DNA from 2 places in the Sinorhizobium sp. Y406 genome. Region 1 is predicted to be linked to the other one. Evidence: predicted binding sites of a transcription regulator. Region 1 holds the regulator's gene; the other holds the start of a gene.
What was found. The regulator PhoB, encoded in region 1, activates phosphate uptake and scavenging genes when phosphate is short. The targets are predictions, from matches to a motif close to TGTCATNNANCTGTCAT.
Positions count from the first base shown of each region.

Region 1 (7,307 bases):
GCGGGCAGGATGAGTGTGAGCATCATTATCCTTGTCGTGCTGGCGCTTTCAGCACTCGGCTATTTCCTCGGCAGGCGGCGCGCCCTGTCTCTTGCGGCCGAGAGCGGCAGAAAACTTCACTCCCTTCCCGGCTATTACGGTCAGACCGTCGCCCTGTTCGTCGCGGTTCCGGCCTTTCTGCTCATGATCGCCTGGCTGTTCGTCCAGCCAATGGTTATCGACGCACGCGTCGACGGCATGATCCCGGACAGTGTCATCCCCGAAGGTGGCGCGCGAAGCCTGGTCATTTCGGACGTGCGCCGCATCGCCGGCGGTCTTGATGCGGTGCTGGCCAGGAACTCTCTGGATGAAGGCGCGCTCACCGATGGCAGAGTCGACTTCTCCACCGTCCGCGGCCGCCTCGCCGAAGTCGGCATTGCGCTCGGGAACGACGTGCCGACCGAAGTCTTCGAAGCTGCAAAAGCTTATCGCCAAGGCGCCAAGATCGGCACGTTGGCCATGACTCTCGCTGTCCTCGTCCTCTCCGTCGGGCTTGGAGCTTGGTCCTTCACGCGCATCCGCCCCGACATGCGCGCCCGCAATATCAGCGAGGCATTTATCAAATCCCTGTTGATCGGATCCTCGACGATCGCCATCCTGACCACCGTAGGCATCGTCGCGTCGCTGGTCTTCGAGAGCATCAACTTCTTCCGGATGTATCCGGCATCCGAGTTCTTCTTCTCCACCGTTTGGAACCCGCAGTTTCGCGGCGGTTCGGAGCTTGGCATCCTGCCGCTGCTCTGGGGCACGCTCTACGTATCGTTTGTGGCCCTCCTCGTGGCCGTCCCGATCGGTCTTTTGATTGCAATCTACCTTTCCGAATATGCGAGCAAGTCGCTGCGGAGCGTTGCCAAGCCGGCGATCGAGGTTCTCGCCGGCATTCCGACGATCGTCTATGGTCTCTTCGCCCTGATCACCGTCGGTCCTTTCCTGCGCGACTGGTTTGCCCAGCCGCTTGGCCTCGGCAACTCGTCCTCTTCGGTGCTGACTGCCGGTCTCGTGATGGGCATCATGATCATCCCATTCGTCAGTTCGCTTTCCGACGACATCATGAACGCGGTGCCGCAATCGCTGCGCGACGGGTCCTATGGCCTTGGCGCGACGCAATCCGAGACGATCAAGAAGGTGATCCTGCCGGCAGCCCTGCCGGGCATTGTCGGCGCCATCCTGCTGGCGGCAAGCCGCGCGATCGGCGAGACGATGATCGTGGTCCTTGGCGCGGGCGCGGCCGCGAAACTTGATCTCAATCCCTTCGAGGCGATGACGACCGTGACGGTCAAGATTGTCAGCCAGCTGACCGGCGACACCGAATTCGCAAGTCCCGAGACGCTGGTCGCTTTCGCCCTCGGTCTCACCCTCTTTGTCTTCACGCTCGGGCTGAACGTGCTGGCCCTCTACATCGTTCGCAAATACCGGGAGCAGTACGAATGATCGACATATCCGTGCCAGCCGATCGCGAAACAGTCTCGCCGTCGAAATCTATCCTGACCGTAGATGCGCGGACCCGCCAACGCCATGCGGCGGAAGCCCGGTTTCGCCTGATGGGCAAGATCGCTGTGGCCATCAGTGTGCTCGCCCTGGTCGGCCTTTTGACGTCCATTCTCTCCAACGGGCTGTCATCCTTCCGGCAGACCTACATAACACTGAACGTCTACCTCGATCCGGCCAAGCTGGACAAGCAGGGCAATCGCGCTCCCGAGGCTATCGCAAAGGTCACCACTTTTTCTTACGCGCCCCTGATACAGAAGGCGCTGACCGATGCCATGGCTGCAAAGGGCATTGCCATCGAGGGATTGAACGCCAAAAGCGCGTTCGAGCTGATTTCCAAGGAAGCCCCGGCCCACCTGCGCCGTTACGTGATTTCCGATCCGTCGGTCATCGGCGAAACGGTTTCCTTCGACCTCCTCGCCTCTGGTCGTATCGACGGGTACTACAAGGACCGCGTGACGATGGAGAGCGCTGAGCTCGACCGCAACATCTCCCCGGAGCAACTGATGCTTGCGGACGCGTTGAGGCAAGCCGGGATTCTGACGACAAAATTCAACTGGGATTTCTTCACGGCACCTGACTCGTCCGACACCCGTCCGGAAGCGTCCGGTCTGGGCGTCGCCATTCTCGGCTCGGCTTACATGATGCTGATCGTGCTGGTATTGTCGCTGCCACTCGGCGTGGCCGCTTCGATTTATCTCGAGGAATTTGCACCGCAGAACCGCTTTACCGACCTCATCGAGGTCAATATCGCGAACCTCGCAGCCGTCCCCTCGATCGTATTCGGTATCCTGGGTCTGGCCGTGTTCATCAACTTTGTGGGGCTGCCTCAATCGGCTCCGATCGTTGGCGGGCTCGTCTTGACCCTGATGACCCTGCCGACGATCATCATCGCCACCCGCGCCGCGCTGAAGGCCGTGCCGCCCTCGATCCGCGACGCGGCACTCGGCGTCGGCGCATCGAAGATGCAGTCGATATTCCACCACGTGCTGCCGCTCGCCATGCCGGGAATCCTGACCGGTACCATTATCGGTCTCGCCCAGGCCCTCGGCGAAACGGCACCGCTGCTGCTGATCGGCATGGTCGCCTTCGTTCGCGAATATCCCGCTGGACCGCCGGAAGGCTTTTTTGACCCGGCTTCCGCCTTGCCGGTTCAGGTTTATAACTGGACACAGCGCGGTGACCCCGCCTTCGTGGAGCGTGCTTCGGGTGCAATCATCGTGCTGCTGGTATTCCTGGTCGCAATGAATTTGATTGCAATCATTCTTCGCCGCCGCTTCGAGCGCCGTTGGTAGAAAAGGAGCGCAATGATGAACAATATGTCCGCTACGACAACGACGATGACGATGAAGGCCGCCGCCATGAACCAATCGAAAGTTTCCGCCCGCGGTGTGCAGGTCTATTATGGCGACAAACACGCCATCAAGGATGTCGCCATCGAGATCCATCCCCGCTCCGTAACCGCCTTCATCGGCCCGTCCGGTTGCGGCAAGTCGACGTTCCTGCGCTGTATCAATCGTATGAATGACACGATCAGCAGTTGCCGGGTCGAAGGCCATATCGCAATCGACGGGGAAGATATCTACGATCCGAAGGTGGATCCGGTGCAACTGCGTGCCAAGGTCGGCATGGTGTTCCAGAAGCCGAACCCGTTCCCGAAGTCGATCTATGAAAACGTCGCCTACGGTCCGCGCATCCATGGCCTCGCTTCGAGAAAATCCGAACTCGACGACATCGTCGCATCCGCCCTTCAAAAGGCCGGCCTCTGGAACGAAGTGAAGGATCGCCTGGATGCGCCGGGCACCGGCCTCTCCGGCGGCCAGCAGCAGCGCCTCTGCATCGCCCGGGCCGTTGCCGTCAGCCCGGAAGTCATCCTCATGGACGAGCCTTGCTCGGCGCTCGACCCGATCGCGACCGCCAAGGTCGAGGAACTGATCCACGAGCTTCGCGAGAACTTCACCATCGTTATCGTAACCCATTCGATGCAGCAGGCAGCCCGCGTGTCGCAGCGCACGGCGATGTTCCACCTCGGCAACCTGGTCGAAGTGGACGATACGGATAAGATCTTCACCAATCCGGACGACCAGCGCACGCAGGACTACATCATGGGCCGGTTCGGCTAGCGAACCCGACTCCACCGACGATCAATCGAGCGCGTCCCGAGGAATATAAGATGACCCATCCACACATAATGTCCGCCTTCGACGACGAGTTGAAGTATCTCACGCGCCGCATCTCCGAGATGGGAGGGCTCGCCGAGCAAATGGTGGCCGACTCCGTCCGGGCCCTGGTCAATTCCGACCTGGCGCTCGCCCAGAAAGTCATCTCGGACGACGCCCTCCTCGACGAGGCCGAACGCCAGATCGGCGAGAAGGCGATCGTCACCATCGCCAAGCGCCAGCCCATGGCATCGGACCTGCGCGAAATCATGGGATCGATCCGTATAGCGGCCGACCTGGAGCGCGTCGGCGACCTCGGCAAGAACACCGCGAAACGCGTGATTGCGGTTGCCGGCTCTGGAATCCCGCGCAAGCTCGCGCGCGGCCTCGAGCATTTGGCCGAACTCGCTTTGGTCCAGCTCAAGGAAGTGCTTGACGTCTTTGCCTCGCGCTCGCCGGAGAAGGCCAACAGCATTCGCCAGCGCGACGAGGAGATCGACGCGATCTACACGTCGCTCTTCCGCGAATTGCTCACCTACATGATGGAGGATCCGCGCAACATAACACCCTGCACGCATCTTCTTTTCTGCGCCAAAAACATCGAGCGGATCGGCGACCATGCGACCAACATCGCCGAGACGATCTATTACATGGCGACAGGCGCCCAGCCGGAAGGCGAGCGGCCGAAGGATGATACGACAGCAACGATGGGGTCGGTGACGGACTGACACCGAAAGGGGAGAGGGGCGCCTTCCAACTGATGGACCGAGGCAAGGAGTTGTAGCTTAGATGTTGCCGAAGATAGCTGTTGTCGAAGACGAGGAGGCGCTGAGCGTGCTGCTGCGCTACAACCTCGAAGCCGAGGGCTTCGAGGTCGATACTATTCTTCGCGGCGACGAGGCTGAAATCCGCCTGCAGGAACGTCTGCCCGACCTCTTGATCCTCGACTGGATGTTGCCCGGCGTTTCCGGCATCGAGCTTTGCCGCAGACTTCGACAAAGACCGGAAACGGAGCGGTTGCCGATCATCATGCTGACGGCGCGCGGCGAGGAAAGCGAGCGCGTGCGAGGGCTCGCGACCGGCGCCGACGACTATGTCGTCAAGCCGTTTTCGACTCCGGAACTGATGGCGCGGGTCAAGGCGATGTTGAGGCGCGCCAAACCGGAGGTCCTGTCGACGGTGCTCCGCTGCGGCGACATCGAACTCGACCGCGAGACGCATCGCGTCCATCGCCGCAGCCGTGAGGTTCGGCTCGGGCCGACGGAGTTCCGGCTGCTGGAGTTTCTGATGTCTTCGCCGGGACGCGTCTTTTCCCGCTCGCAACTGCTTGACGGTGTCTGGGGCCACGACATCTACGTGGACGAACGCACGGTCGATGTCCATGTCGGCCGCCTGCGCAAGGCGCTGAACCTCTCCAACATGCCCGACGTGATCAGGACGGTGCGCGGCGCCGGCTACTCGCTCGAGGGGTAAGTTCGAAAATCAATGCTGTTTCCAACAAAAAAGGGCCCATGGGCCCTTTTGCGTTGTTGCGCGATCGAGATCGAACGTCAGCGGATGCGCCGGCGTTCCGCCGAAGGCTGGTAGGCAAGCCGCGCATGATAGTTGCAATAGGGCGAGGATTCCGGCGAGTCGTTGCCGCAGAAGTGAAACTCCTCCTTTAGCGGATCGCCGATCGGCCACTTGCAAGTCCGTTCGGTGAGCTGCGTCAGCTCCAGGCGGCGCGACATCGGCAGGACGATGTTGGCATCGGGTGCGAATTCCTGTTCGGCGACTAGGTCGACCGCCACCTCTTCCTTGAGGACGGTCGCACCGGCAGGGCGGGCGACGGTGCGGGTGACGGCCCGAGCGGCGTAATTCGGTGCACGCGGCGCCGAGGTCGCTCGCTTGGGGCGCGCGGGGGTCGTGGTCCCGCCCGCCTTTGCGCGGCCCGGCAGGCTCAACCGGTGTACCTTGCCGATGACGGCATTGCGACTGACGCCGCCCAGTTGAGCCGCGATCTGGCTGGCGCTCAGGCCCTCGGACCACAGCTTCTTCAGTTTCTCCACCCGCTCGTCAGTCCAGTTCATATCTGCACTCCCCGTTCTCGGCGCTGGGATGGGCAGAATCCATCACCGTCCTCCAGAAAACCCCTGGAGTCACAACGCGATAACTATTTTGGTGACTAGGTCCGCCGCATGCGTCTAGTAATTAAATCTTAACCTACCGGCAGGGTGACTCTGTGGCAAGAGTCGCCGGAATCGCGCCGAATCGATTTCGCGGTTTTCCCCAACTTGCTGGCTCATAGTTGCATTTTTGCAAGCCCCGCGACGCGATTTTTTTGCGACGCGGAATCCGAGTTCGCAAGGTGGCCGCAGCCCTTGGTTTTCTTGACATTGCGCTGCGAAATGGGAATAGTGCCTCCGGCCGCCGAAAGGCGGCATTTTGATTTTTTCGGGCCGGATATCGAACGGTCCGCCTGCGATGCTGAGGAAGGAGAAGCCCGGATGGCCGCAACGCCGCCGCTCTATGATACCTATTTGCGTGCGCCGTTGCGTTTCGAGCGGGGCGAGGGCGTCTGGCTGATCGCGGAAGACGGTACCCGCTATCTCGACTTCGCCGCCGGCGTCGCCGTGAACTCGCTCGGGCATGCCCATCCGCATCTGATCGATGCGCTGAAGGCGCAGGCGGAGAAACTCTGGCACGTCTCCAATCTCTATGATGTTCCCGGGCAGGAGAGCCTTGCGCGGCGCTTGACGGCGGTCACCTTTGCCGACCGGGTGTTTTTCACCAATTCGGGCGCCGAGGCGCTGGAATGCGCGATCAAGACGGCGCGCCGCTATCACTTTGCCAAGGGCCATCCGGAGCGGTTCCACGTCATCACCTTCGAAGGCGCATTCCACGGCCGTACCATCGCCACGATCGCCGCCGGGGGGCAGCAGAAATACATTGAAGGCTTCGGACCCAAGGCGCCCGGTTTCTATCAGGTGCCGTTCGGCGATATCGCCGCCGTAAAGAGCGCGATCAACGACGAGACCGCGGCTATCCTGATCGAACCGATCCAGGGTGAGGGTGGGGTGCGCCTGGCCCCGAAGGAGTTCCTGCAGGAATTGCGCGCGCTCTGCGATGAATTCGGGCTGCTGCTGATCCTTGATGAAGTACAGTGCGGCGTGGGCCGCACCGGCAGGCTCTTTGCCCACGAGTGGGCAGGTATCCGGCCCGACATCATGGCCGTCGCCAAGGGCATTGGCGGTGGTTTTCCGCTCGGCGCGTGCCTGGCGACGGAGGCGGCCGCCGCAGGCATGGTGGCCGGGACGCACGGCTCGACCTACGGCGGCAATCCACTGGCAATGGCCGTCGGTAATGCGGTCCTCGACGTCGTCCTCGCCGAGGGGTTCCTTGACAATGTGCGTGACGTCGCGCTCGTGTTCCGCCAGGGGCTCGCTTCGCTCAAGGACCGTTTCCCCGATATTATCGAAGAGCTCCGCGGCGACGGGCTGATGCTTGGCATCAAGGCGAAAGTGCCCTCACCCGACCTTTTGAAAGCGATCCGGGCCGAAAAGCTGCTCGTTGTTCCGGCAGGCGAGAACGTGCTGCGCCTCCTGCCGCCGCTGATCGTCACCGCGGCTGAAGCGAGGGAAG
Region 1 is NZ_CM178974.1:120,090-127,396, forward strand. It holds gene pstC (phosphate ABC transporter permease subunit PstC) at 10-1,470, shown strand; gene pstA (phosphate ABC transporter permease PstA) at 1,467-2,822, shown strand; gene pstB (phosphate ABC transporter ATP-binding protein PstB) at 2,868-3,650, shown strand; gene phoU (phosphate signaling complex protein PhoU) at 3,701-4,414, shown strand; gene phoB (phosphate regulon transcriptional regulator PhoB) at 4,476-5,159, shown strand; gene AC4P1R_RS00590 (GcrA family cell cycle regulator) at 5,237-5,755, opposite strand; gene AC4P1R_RS00595 (aspartate aminotransferase family protein) at 6,173-7,307, shown strand, end outside.

Region 2 (7,307 bases), 1.5 Mb from region 1:
CGCCGCACGCTTTATCATACCACCCGAGAGCTCCGCCGGGTATTTCTCCGCCGCTTCCGGCGCGAGCCCGACCAACTCGATCTTCAAGCGCGCCAGTTCGTCCATCAGATCCTGCGGCAGATCGAGATATTCGCGCATCGGCACCTGGATGTTCTCGCGCACCGTCAGGGCGGAAAACAGTGCACCATGCTGAAATAGCACGCCGAGACGCATGTCGAGGGCGATACGCTCCGCTTCGCCGAGCTTGTCATATTCGGCGCCGAGGATCTCGATGGTGCCGGACCGTTTCGGCAGCAAACGCAGTACGGTGCGCATCAGCACCGATTTGCCGGTTCCCGAGGCGCCGACGAAACCGAGGATTTCGCCGCGGTAGATCTCGAGATTGAGCCTGTCGAGAACGATATTGTCGCCGAAGCCGACGGTCAGGTCGCGAACGGAAAGCACCACTTCGCGCCTCTCCGCCGCCCGATCCGATTGCCGCTCCATGACTTCTTGAACCATGATCCGCCCGCCTCAGAAATCGATCGCCGCATAGAACATGGCGAACAGCCCGTCGATGAGAATGACCACGAAGATCGACTTGACCACAGACGAAGTCACGTGACGCCCCAGCGATTCGGCGCTGCCGCCGACCTTCAGGCCCTCGACTGCCGCAACCACTCCGATGATCAGCGCCATGAAGGGCGCCTTGATCATACCCGCCGCAACGGTGGAAAAATCGATCGATTCCTGCAGCCGCGAAAGGAATGTTGCGAACGTGATGTCGGAATAGGTCCAGGCGACGAGTGCCGCGCCGGCGAGGGCGGCAAAGTTGGCAAGGATCGTCAAGAGCGGCAGGACGATGGTGAGCGCCACCAGCCGCGGAAAGACGAGAACGCCGACGGGGCTCAACCCCATGACCTTCAGCGCGTCGACCTCCTCGCGCATTTTCATCGAGCCGATCTCGGCCGTGATCGCGCTTCCCGATCGGCCGGCGATCATGATCGCCGTCAGAAGTACGCCGATTTCGCGCAATTGCAGAATGCCGACCAGATCGACGACGAAGATCTCGGCGCCGAATGCGCGCAGTTGAAAGGCGCCCTGCTGCGCAATGATGGCGCCGATCAGGAACGACATGAGGGCGATGATCGGCACCGCCATGACACCCATGCGATCGATCTGGTGCACGATCGCAGCCGGCGAAACGCCGGCATGGCGCCCAAGCTTCATTTGCGCGCCGCGAACCGCCGAACCGAGGATGAACATGGCCGCAAAAGTATCGGTCCAGATCGACACCGTGAGTTCGCCGATCGGCGCGAACAGCCTTTGGAAAAGCGAAGGCCTTCTCGCGTCGCGTTCCGGCAGCGGCAGTTCGGCCGGCATCGCCTGAACGAGCTCGACATACCGCTCGCCCCCGCCGGTGAAGCGAACCTCGCCACCGCTCCCGTTGACGAAGCGCCGAATGATCCAGGCGCCCGCGGTGTCCATCGCGGTGACGGCGGAAAGGTCGAATTCATCATGGTCTCGCGACGGCTTGTCGAGCCTGTTCAGCTTGGCCGCCATGGCCTCGGCCGTCCGGTGCCGCCAGTCGCCGCTGAAGACGTAGCGCCGCCCGGTTCCTCCTTCGCCCTCCTCGAGGACGACATCGGCAACAGTCTGTGTTTGAGCCCGCGTCACGTTTTCTTGGTCTTTCGCTTTGCCATTGCGTAGTCTCTTAAACCAGATTCGATCCAAGGACAAAATTGCGCAGGAATTCAAAGTCGTACTGTAGCGTCACGCGCCTTTCCCGGCCACGGGAATGCCGCTGTAGCACTCGGATGGCCGCATGTCTTCGTCCTTGAACCGAGGGAGATATGAGAAGGCGTGCCGCAGCCCAGCCATGCGACCGAAAAGACACAGCCGCAAGACCCGCGGGCGACCTGTAACATGCCGATTGCGAAAGCCACGCCGGCGCCGGAGAAGATCAATGCCGATTTCCCTTGCAGCAACCGTCGAACATTTCCCGATCGCCGGCACCTTCACGATTTCGCGAGGCTCGAAGACGACCGCCGACGTCGTCACCTGCCGCCTCACCGACGGGACGCTGACCGGTTCGGGCGAGTGCGTGCCCTATGCCCGCTATGGCGAATCCGTCGAGACGGTGCTTAGCGAAATAGAAGCGGTTCGCCCGTTCGTTGAACGCGGCATCGGCCGGGAGGAACTGCAGCGGGCGATGAGGGCGGGTGCCGCCCGCAACGCCATCGATTGTGCGCTCTGGGACCTGGAAGCGAAACGAAGCGGGCGCTCCGCCGCCTATCTGGCGGGTATCGCCGAACCGAGGCCCCTGACCACCGCCTACACCATTTCGCTCGCCGAGCCGGAGGCGATGATGGCGCAAGCGGCGCAATACGCCCACCGGGCGCTGCTCAAGGTAAAAGTCGGAACCGTGGACGACAGGGCTCGCATTCGCGCCGTGCGGCAGGCTGCCCCCGCGAGCCGCATCATCCTCGATGCCAATGAGGGCTGGAGCGAGGACAATCTCGCTATGCATTTCTCGGCCTGCCTCGAAAACGGCATCGCCCTCGTCGAGCAGCCGCTGCCGGCCGGCCGAGACGAACCGCTGACCCGGATTGCCCGCCCGGTCCCGGTCTGCGCCGATGAAAGCGTGCACGGTACGGAGGACCTGCAATCGCTCGTCGGCCGCTATGACGCCGTCAACATCAAGCTCGACAAGACCGGCGGGCTCACCGAAGCCTTGCGTATGCGCCGCGCCGCCGAAGCGCTCGGCCTCAAGCTCATGGTCGGCTGCATGGTCGGCAGTTCGCTGGCCATGGCGCCGGCGGTTCTTCTGGCGCAGGGTGCCGATTTCATCGACCTCGACGGCCCGCTGCTGCTCGCCCGGGACCGCGATGCGGGCCTGCGCTACGAGGCCTCGCTCGTCTTCCCGCCCGAGCCGAGCCTTTGGGGCTGAAGGTACCAGCCGGCATATGCGAAGCAGAAGCCGATGAGCGCGACGACCGACATCGAATAGAAGCCAGCGACGCCGAACCAGGCGTAGAAGTAACCCGCCACAAAGGTAAAGATCGCCGTGAACATGCCGGTGTAGAAGAAATAGAGCCCCTGGGCGGCCGCCTCCTGTTCCTCACTGACCCGCTCCACGAGCTTGTGCTGCATGCCCGTGTGCATGATCGCAAAGGTGAAGGCGTGGAAGCACTGGAGAATGAAATAGCCGGAGAAGCCCAGCTCCATCGGGAAAATCAGCCAGCGCGCCACCGCCAGCAGACAGCCGGAAAAAATCATCGCCCAGACGCTGAAGCGCCGGATGATCGTGCGGGCGAAGAAGAACATCAGCACTTCCGCGGCCACGCCGGCGCTCCAGAGAACGCCGATCTGCGTTCCGCTATAGCCGATGCTCTGCCAGTAGATGGCCGAAAAGGCATAGAGCATCGCATGACTGCTGTTGACCAGAGTCACCCCGACGAGGAGCAATTGCAGATCGGACTGACGCAGCGACTGCGGCGGTGGCTCGGTGATCGCCGTGATCGGTGACGGTCGGCGGGGCCGCCCGATCCGCGGCGCCACAAGGGCCATCACGATCGTCAGCCCGAAGCCGACCGCCATCGCCGGCAACACCATGGCACCGCCGATGAGGCCGATCATCCAGCCGCCGAGCATGGTCGCGCCGATAAAGGCGATAGATCCCCAGACGCGCATATGCGCATAATCGAAGCCCCAGCGACGCACCCCCGACAATGCAATCGCTTCGACGATCGGCAGATAGGGAGAATAGACCGCGGACTGCAGCGCGTAGATCACAAGCACGGGCCAGAAGCTGTGCGCGAAGAAAAGGATGAAAGCGGTCGCAAGCGACAGACAGCCGGACCAGACGAGCACGATAGTGCGCTCTCCGAGCCGGTCGGCGAGCACCCCCGCAAGCGGCGCCGTGATCACGCGGATGAACATCGGCACCGCGAGCACCACGCCGATCTCGAATTCGCTCAGCGCAAGCGTGCTGAGCCAGACCGGAAAATACGGCAGGGCGAAACCGTTGACGATCAACGGAGCGCAAAAGAGCAGCGCGAGGCGAAGCGCGAAATGGCGCGGCGGTGGCCCCAGAACCGGGGGGGCAGGTGCGGGAATCATGGGAGAACCTGGTGGCTGTCCGCCAGCTTTAGCACGGCTCCCCCGCGGCGCACCATCCGCTAGTTTTCGCTACAGGCCCTCGGCAGCGGTTGCGCTGCCGCATCCAATACCAAGTGCGACAGCGACGTGCGTCTGCTTGCATCTGTTGAATGCATGGCGCTACAGGTCCGGATCGAATGACTCAGGCTGCCTGCTGCGCCGGAACGGACACCGGCAATCCGACCTCGCTCGCGTCTTCCGCGACCGTCGCATTGCCGCGCAGGCTGTGCCAGGTGATTAGTTCCATAGTACCGTCGTGATGCTCGGCGATCGCCGTGCAGCTCTCGACCCAGTCGCCCGTGTTGATGTAACGGATGCCGCCGATATCCTCGATCACCGCGTGGTGGATATGGCCACAGATGACGCCCTGTGCCTGGTGGCGGCGCGCCTCCTCGGCCACGACCTTCTGGAACTCGCCGATGAAATTCACGGCATGCTTGACCTGCAGCTTGGCCCAGGACGAGAACGACCAATAGGGCATGCCGAGCCGACGGCGGATCGCAGCGAGGCCGATGTTGACCGCGATCGCCATGTCGTAGGCCCAGTCGCCGAGATAGGCGAGCACCCGCGCATTGCGCACCACCACGTCGAATTCGTCGCCGTGCAGCACGAGATAGTTTCGTCCGTCGGCACCCCGATGCACATGCCGCTGCGCGACCTCGATGCCGCCGAAGTGTATTCCGGGAAAATCGCGCATGAACTCGTCGTGGTTTCCGGGAACGTAGATGATCCGCGTACCCTTGCGCGCCTTGCGCAGCAGCTTCTGGATGACGTCGTTGCACTGCTGCGGCCAATACCAGCTCCGCTTCAGCCGCCAGCCGTCGACGATATCGCCGACGAGGATTATGGTCTCGGCTTCGTGGTGGCGCAGGAAATCGAGCAGGTAATCCGTCCTGGCCGCTTTCGAGCCGAGGTGAAGGTCGGAAATGAAGAGCGTGCGCAATTTCCGGACGGGATTCGGTTCCGATACCGCTGCCGCTGTCATGCGAGCCTCATCTTGCTAGAGCCATTTGCCTCCGTCAAAACCAGACTCGTGTTTCAGGAAGATGACACGGGCCGCGCCTTGCCCCATTCCGGTTTCCGAGTCGGACCGTTCTTGTCCGGCTCCGACATTGACATGACTGAAAGCGAAAACTGTACGTCGCGCTGAAATCGTGCCAAAAGGCCAGCGTTCGGGAATCGAGGGAAGCAAGGTATGAACATGGGCGACAAAGCGAAATCCCAATCGGTGCCGGAGAGCGGCGATATCGACAGCCAGGCACTCTTCTTCCATCGCTACCCTCGCCCCGGCAAACTCGAGATCCAGCCGACAAAGCCGCTCGGCAACCAGCGCGACCTGGCTCTGGCCTACTCGCCCGGGGTCGCCGCCCCCTGCCTCGCCATCAGAGACGATCCGGAAACCGCCGCCGACTTCACCGCACGCGGCAATCTCGTCGCCGTCATCTCGAACGGCACGGCCGTCCTCGGCCTCGGCAATATCGGCCCGCTGGCCTCTAAGCCGGTCATGGAGGGCAAGGCCGTTCTCTTCAAGAAATTCGCCGGCATCGACGTCTTCGACATCGAGATCGACGCCCCGACCGTCGAGCGCATGGTCGATGTTGTTTCGGCGCTCGAGCCGACCTTCGGCGGCATCAATCTTGAGGACATCAAGGCGCCAGAATGCTTCGAGGTGGAGCGCCGCCTGCGAGAGAAGATGGATATCCCCGTCTTCCACGATGACCAGCACGGTACCGCAATCATCGTCGCCGCCGCCGTCTTGAACGGGCTGGAACTTGCCGGCAAGGACATCGCCAAGGCGAAGATCGTCGCCTCCGGCGCGGGCGCTGCCGCACTTGCATGCCTCAACCTGCTCGTGACGCTCGGCGCAAAGTGCGAAAACATCTGGGTCCATGACATAGAAGGCCTCGTCTACAAGGGCCGCGAAGCGCTGATGGACCAGTGGAAATCCGTTTATGCGCAGGAGAGCGACAATCGCGTGCTTGCCGACAGCATCGGCGGCGCCGACGTCTTCCTCGGCCTTTCGGCCGCCGGCGTGCTCAAGCCCGAACTGCTGGCGCAGATGGCCGAAAAGCCGCTGATCATGGCGCTCGCCAATCCGACCCCGGAAATCATGCCGGAAGTCGCCCGCGCCGCGCGCCCCGACGCGATGATCTGCACCGGTCGTTCCGACTATCCGAACCAGGTCAACAACGTCCTCTGCTTCCCCTATATTTTCCGCGGCGCGCTCGATTGCGGCGCGCGCACCATCAACGAAGAGATGAAGATGGCGGCCGTGCGGGCCATTGCGGGCCTTGCCCGCGAGGAACCCTCCGACGTCGCCGCCCGCGCCTATTCCGGCGAGACACCGGTTTTCGGACCGGATTACCTGATCCCCTCGCCTTTCGACCAGCGGCTGATCCTCAGGATCGCTCCGGCCGTCGCGCGTGCCGCCGCCGAATCCGGGGTTGCCACTCGTCCGATCCAGGACTTCGACGCCTATCTCGACAAGCTCAATCGCTTCGTCTTCCGTTCCGGCTTCATCATGAAGCCGGTCTTCGCCGCCGCCAAGAATGCGGCGAAGAACCGCGTCATCTTCGCCGAGGGCGAGGATGAACGGGTGTTGCGGGCGGCCCAGGTCCTGCTTGAGGAGGGTACCGCCAACCCGATCCTGATCGGGCGTCCCCAGATCATCGAGACGCGGCTGCGCCGCTATGGTCTCAGGATCAGACCCGATGTCGATTTCGAAGTGGTGAACCCCGAAGGCGATCCGCGGTACCGCGACTATGTCGACGACTATTTCGCCATAGTCGGCCGCCTCGGCGTCATTCCGGAGGCCGCCCGCACGATCGTGCGCACCAATACGACGGTCATCGGGGCTCTCGCGGTCAAGCGCGGCGAAGCCGATTCGCTGATCTGCGGCGTCGAAGGGCGCTACGCGAGACATTTGCGCGACGTGTCGCAGATCATCGGCAAGAAATCGGGCGTCCACGATTTCTCGGCCCTCAGCCTGCTGATCTCGCAGCGCGGCGCCACCTTCTTCACCGACACCTATGTCAGCTACGACCCTAGCGCCGAAGAGATCGCCCAGACGACCGTGATGGCCGCCGACGAAATCCGGCGCTTCGGCATCACCCCCCACGCCGCACTCGTTTCGCATTCGAACTTCGGCTCACGCGATTCCGAGAGCG
Region 2 is NZ_CM178974.1:1,598,906-1,606,212, forward strand. It holds gene AC4P1R_RS07680 (ABC transporter ATP-binding protein) at 1-501, opposite strand, end outside; gene AC4P1R_RS07685 (ABC transporter permease) at 514-1,656, opposite strand; gene dgcA (N-acetyl-D-Glu racemase DgcA) at 1,946-2,929, shown strand; gene AC4P1R_RS07695 (MFS transporter) at 2,881-4,101, opposite strand; gene AC4P1R_RS07700 (UDP-2,3-diacylglucosamine diphosphatase) at 4,283-5,125, opposite strand; gene AC4P1R_RS07705 (NADP-dependent malic enzyme) at 5,336-7,307, shown strand, end outside.
Region 2: a site for PhoB is predicted at 5,176-5,192, ahead of AC4P1R_RS07700 (UDP-2,3-diacylglucosamine diphosphatase). Genes of this name have one in related genera too.